DNA from 2 places in the Thermoanaerobacterium sp. PSU-2 genome. Region 1 is predicted to be linked to the other one. Evidence: a T-box and tRNA genes for the amino acid it is inferred to sense, from the RefSeq annotation. Region 1 holds a T-box; the other holds one or more tRNA genes.
The links. The T-box of region 1 lies ahead of metG (methionine--tRNA ligase). A T-box ahead of a tRNA ligase gene usually reads a tRNA of that ligase, here a tRNA-Met.
Positions count from the first base shown of each region.

Region 2: it has a tRNA-Met gene. The T-box ahead of metG (methionine--tRNA ligase) is inferred to sense a tRNA for this amino acid. The anticodon was not compared.

Region 1 is NZ_MSQD01000005.1:156,532-159,661, forward strand. Features, by position in the region: gene metG (methionine--tRNA ligase) at 1-1,676, opposite strand, end outside; T-box leader at 1,730-1,964, opposite strand; gene BVF91_RS05830 (CCA tRNA nucleotidyltransferase) at 2,021-3,130, opposite strand, start outside.
Region 2 is NZ_MSQD01000007.1:94,377-97,506, reverse strand. Features, by position in the region: partial or broken gene BVF91_RS07335 (Rpn/YhgA-type helix-turn-helix domain-containing protein) at 1-90, shown strand, start outside; partial or broken gene BVF91_RS13655 (recombinase family protein) at 290-1,170, shown strand; tRNA gene BVF91_RS07325 (tRNA-Met) at 1,130-1,203, opposite strand; tRNA gene BVF91_RS07320 (tRNA-Met) at 1,209-1,284, opposite strand; tRNA gene BVF91_RS07315 (tRNA-Leu) at 1,299-1,388, opposite strand; gene BVF91_RS13570 (methyl-accepting chemotaxis protein) at 1,922-2,731, shown strand.

The sequences.
Region 1 (3,130 bases):
AATTTGTCGGCGCCTTCTACTTTTTCCGCTTCTAATACTTCTGCAACCCTCAAATCGATTTTTGCAAAGTCGTCTATTTTAATGTAATTTGCCTCTTCTTTTACCTCTGCTTTTTTAGGCGATTCTTTTTCAGCTTCTTTAAGCTCTTTTTCTACATCGATCCTCGGGAAAATATTCTCGCCTCTTTTGACTTTTGTGCCTGATTTCAGTAAGCCGAATTTAAGGCTATCCCATGTCCTTAAATCATCGTCGATGCCAAGTTGTTCATATATCTTCATAGGCGTATTTGGCATAAATGGCGTTATCAAAATTGCGACAAACCTCAGTGATTCTACAAGGTTATAAAGAACAGTTTTAAGCCTTCCTTTTTTGTTTTCATCTTTTGCCAATACCCATGGCATCGTCTCGTCAATGTACTTATTGGCGCGACCTACAAGCTTCCAGATCTCCGCAAGAGCATTTGAAAACTGCAGCTTATCCATATAGCTTTCAACAACTTTTGGCAAATTATTTGCGATAGATATTAACTCATCATCAACATCATCTTTATCCGAAACTTCAGGTACTACACCGTCAAAATATTTTTCTACCATCGTTACAGTCCTGCTTAAAAGATTTCCAAAGTCATTGGCAAGATCTGAGTTTATCCTGGAAATCAAGGCTTCATTTGAAAATACGCCATCTGCTCCAAACGGAACTTCTCTTAAGAGAAAATACCTTATGGCATCTACGCCGTATTTCGACACAAGTTCTTTCGGGTCAACCACATTGCCCTTCGACTTTGACATCTTGCCGCCTTCTAATATAAGCCAACCATGGCCAAACACTTTCTTAGGGAGAGGCAAATCCAGTGCCATAAGCATTGCAGGCCATATAATGGTGTGGAATCTTACGATTTCCTTTCCAACAAGGTGCACATCTGCCGGCCAGTACTTTTTAAAATCTTCGTCATGTTCTGTAGAATAACCCAACGCAGTTATATAGTTGGAAAGGGCGTCAATCCAAACATACACAACGTGTTTTGGGTCAAACGGAACTTTTACGCCCCAGTCAAATGATGTTCTGGATACGCACAAGTCCTCAAGACCTGACTTTATAAAGCTTACCATCTCATTTAGCCTTGATTCAGGCTGTATAAAGTCTGGGTGCTCCTCGTAATATTTAAGAAGCCTATCTGCGTAATTTGAAAGCTTGAAGAAATAGCTTTCTTCTTTTACAAGCTCTACAGGTCTACCACAGTCTGGGCAGTTTCCATCCACAAGCTGTTTCTCAGTCCAAAACGTCTCGCAAGGTGTGCAGTACCATCCTTCGTATTCGCTTTTGTATATGTCCCCTTTTTCATAAAGCTTTGTAAATATCTTTTGCACAATCTCTTCATGCTGCTTGTCCGTCGTCCTTATAAACTTGTCATTGCTTATGTCCATCGTCTTCCACAAATCTTTGATCCATGCCACGATCTCATCCACATACTGCTTCGGCGTAACTCCTTTTTCTTTTGCCTTTCTCTGTATCTTCTGACCGTGTTCATCGGTCCCTGTCAAAAACATCACGTCATAGCCTGTAAGCCTTTTAAACCGAGCCATCGCATCTGCAGCAACAGTTGTATAGGAATGGCCTATATGCAGCTTATCGCTTGGATAATATATTGGTGTCGTAATGTAAAAAGTCTTCGCCATGAAAATCCTCCTTATCTAAATTTATTTTTAAGACGTAAAAAAACCCGCTCCCACTAAGGGGCGAGTTTATTCGCGCTACCACCCTTTTCACATACGCCTCACGGTCGTATGCCTCGTAAAGTGCTGTCACACTCCTACTCTGTAACGGGAAATCCCGCCAAAACCTACTTAGTTTCAGCTTTGAAGCTCAAGGTCCATGTTCAAAAGTTCATTCTCTGCTGGCTTTCACCTTAACCCAGCTCTCTTTTAAGAGAAATTCCTTTCTACTCTTCCCTTCATTGCCTTTTTAATATATTATTAACATCGTTACATAATAATATACTTTATCGCAAATGTATTGTCAACTATATTTTCTCCATCTTCATCCTTTCCTCCACAAATTTTACTGCATCTTCTCTGCTTTCTATTTCACCGTAAAATTGATTTTTCCTCAATTCGTATAGTATTTGATTTAAAAGCTTATAATCTTTAAGATCGAAATTGACTATTATATCAAGCGGCGTAAGAAGTGGTGTCTTCGTCTTTTCAAAGTCCATGTACCTTCTTAATAGCTTTGTTATAAAATTTCTGTAGCATGAAGCTTCATTCAACCTGCCTTGTCCTTTCATAGCCGAAGTAACATCAGCTAACGACAAAAGCAAACACCCTATAGCATTTTCTTCAAGGTCTGAAAAGAATTTAAACAATGCTTTGTTTCCAGTCCCATCTATGTAAAGTGAAAATGGATTTACGTGGTACAAAACCATCTTCTTTATCAGAGATGCTTCTTTTTTCGCCAGTTTTAATCTCTTAGCTATATCTGCAACAATTTTTTCTCCCTTTACATCGTGATTGTAAAACTGAAGCCTGTTATCAGAATCTATGTAAATGGCATCTTTTTTGCCGATTTCATGAAACATTGCAGCCAGTTTCAATACATCTTTTAGCTTGTTTCCTGAGGAAAGATCTTTATCAAGGTACTTTTTGGCCAAATTTTCTATATCTGAAGGAAATCTGAGGTCATTTACAATTGTTTCATATTCTTCTATAGTCTTTATGGAATGATGCCATGAGTCCAAAACCTGATAATAGCACTTGCCTATCTCTTTCATCTCAGCTATCTCAGGGAAAAGCGCATCGATTAATCCCAGCTCGTCCATCATTTGTACGTATTTGAAGGACTCCTTTGACTTAAGTATAGAATATATTTCACTCATAATTCTTTCTGAAGAAACGTTCTTAATCAAATCGGCTTTTTCTTTTATAAGGTTTTTGGAATCCTCATCTATAGAAAAATTGTACTTAGCTGCAAATCTAATAGCTCTAAGCATCCTTAAAGGGTCATCATCGAAGGAACTTTTCCCTACGCATTTTATCTTCTTTTCTCTTAAATCCTTTAATCCACCTAAAGGATCTACTATCAAGTCTACATCAAAAAAATCATTTAGCCTTATTGCCATCGCATTTATTGTAAA
Region 2 (3,130 bases), on a different contig from region 1:
AAGAAGTTGTTAAAAGAAGGTATGGACATCGACAGAATAGCAGAAATTACAGAATTATCAAAAGATGAGATAAAAAAATTGATGAATTAGGATAAATTGGTTTTCGAAAATTTCATGGTATCGATAAAGAATCGATACCTTTTTTTGTATTATGTCCTAATGCTTTGCTGAATACTTTTGCATTTTTGCTATGTTACACTATTGTGATGTCTTTTATCTATAGCTAATTTTATAAAATTATTATATAATGTGATTTACAACTAAAATACTTTTTGAAAGGAGGTTTTCAATGAAAGCAGCGGCATATTGCAGATTTAGTTCAGATAATCAAAGAGAAGAAAGTATCGATGCTCAATTAAGAGCAATTAAAGAATATGCAGAAAAAAATAATATTGAAATTGTAAAGATCTATGCTGATGAAGCTAAATCAGCAACAACCGACGATAGACCACAATTTCTTCAAATGATTAAAGACAGTGAAATAGGTATATTTGAAGCGGTGATAGTACATAAGTTGGACCGTTTTGCCAAGCGGTATATGCGGTTCTAAAATGGTTGGATGCTTAAGCCGTGGAAAATATGTTATATATAGGTGTAATAAAAAAGATAGAACAAAGCAATGTACAAATAAAGATATAAACAAAGACAGATTAGAAGTTTTTATTGTAGAAGAATTAAATAAGAAGATATTTGATCCAGAAGTAGCACCAATATTAGCAAAACTTTTAAACGAAGAAAATCAAAAGCTTAATAAAGAAAAACTTGAAAAAATAACAGCATTAAAGAAGAATTATAATAAAATAGAGTCACAAATAAAAAACATTGTTGATGCTATTGCCGAAGGCATGTACCAACCAATCATGAAAGAAAAAATGAGAGAGCTTGAAGAAAAGAAAAACGAAATTCTCTATAGTCTTTCCGAAATAGAAAGGAAGAAAGAAACAAGTTTTATTACTCCTGAAATAATCATGAAAATATTCAATGCAGATAGAGAGGTAATTAATTCTTTAAGCGATCCAAAAAAATAAAGGAAGTGCTGAAAAAATATATAAAAAAATCACCGTTTATCCAACTGAAATAAAATGTGAATTCTATTTCGGGATAGGTGATGATTTCCGTTCTTTGGAAGTAGCGGCGAGTGGAGTCGAACCACCGACACTGCGGGTATGAACCGCATGCTCTAGCCAACTGAGCTACGCCGCCATGTTTGGTTGCGGGGGCAGGACTTGAACCTGCGACCTCCGGGTTATGAGCCCGACGAGCTGCCAACTGCTCCACCCCGCGATGTACTATTCAATTGGTGCCGGAGACCGGAATCGAACCGGTACGGGCTTTAAAGGCCCGCAGGATTTTAAGTCCTGTGCGTCTGCCAGTTCCGCCACTCCGGCAATCACATCAACCAGCGACATCATTAATTATATTACATAAAAGACTATTAGTCAATACCTTTATGCCATATTATTCGGTGTAGATTACAATAAAATTTTGACATATTTGATGATGAAAGTGACTAATAGTAATCAATTGTTTTTTTATTTAATTTACAAAGAAGGAATTAGAGGAATTATGCAGAATATATTTATATAAAGTTAAATTTGTCGTTTGCATTGGATAAGGCAAAAAGCACAGGATATCGAGACATTTTAGAAATTACTTTTAAGGTTTATAGGAAGGTGGGATGTTTAAAATTATCAAGAATGATTGATTGATATTGGCCTAATTTACATAAAAAGAAAGTAATTTTACAATTTTACAAAAGATGTGAATAAATGTTTTTAGCTTACCTATGAGGGATCGAAAAATATTAGCTAAATTTGACAAAAGTCGTTAATTCTATATAATTTATTATAGCGCTTTATGAGAAGTTAAAAAATTAACGAATTAAGGAGGACTAAAATTGATAACTGTATCTAAAGATGAAATGCTTGAGTTTTTTAATAAGTTAACAACTTTTTTACCATTACTTTTTGAGGACAGTGTATCTTTTGCCATTGTAGATAGAGAAAAATATTTGGAGATAAAAAATTGTGATGAGCTTCCTATTAATGCAAAAGTAGGTGATGCAATTCCAGAAGGTGGTGCAGCTTTTGAAGCCATTAGAACTGGAAACTACATTATAAAAGATGTACCGAAAGAAGTGTATGGAGTGCCGTTTAAGTCATATGCTATCCCTATAAAAGACTACGATGATACTGTAATTGGGGTTTTACTTATGGGGAAAAGTTTAGAAAAAAGACACAAAGTATTATCACTATCCGAAAATCTTGCATCATCGCTTGAGCAAATATCTTCGGCCATTCAAGAGGTTTCCTCTGGAGTCGAAATTGTGGTTAATTCTAATACTAAGATATTGGAAGAAGTAAATAAAGCTATTGAAAATACAAAGGGCACTGATGATATTTTAAAATTTGTTCAGAATATTTCTAAACAAACTAATTTATTGGGATTGAACGCAGCCATTGAGGCCGCAAGAGCTGGTGAAAAAGGTAAGGGCTTTACTGTAGTTGCTGAAGAGATACGAAAGCTATCTAATAGCAGCAGTGAATCAATAAGTAGAATAGACTCAATATTGGAAAAAATACAGGAATCTATTAAAAGTATTTCTGACAAAATAAATGCATCAAGTTCATTTTTTGAGACACAAGCTACTGCTTTTGAAGAAATTAGTTCATCCATAGAAGAATTAAGCGCCACTTCTCAACTTTTAGAAGAATTAGCAAGGAATTTATAGGATTATGAAAGCAGTGTGGATTTTTTATTTTCGATTTGCTCAAGAAAAAAATCTGAATTTATAGCGCACCTCTGCTTATTTTGCAGGAGTGCTTTTATTTTTATAGAGGCAATAATTTGCTTCTATCAATTGCTGTTATCAAACAAATATCAGAGAAGATAAAAAATATTTTTTAAGCATACTGTTAGACTGAACTCTAAAAGCATGAAAGATGTATTTCATTCTACTTCAAAATTTCTTCTGATAGATCTTCTGGTAAACATAATGATTCGATTATTTTAATGTTATTTGAGATGGTATCGCAAATAGATGTAAAAAGAGAATTTTATTTGGAAAGTTATTGGTTAAGAAGCAGATCATATATTTCACTCATAGCAATTCTTAGTTTTAACAGAAAAA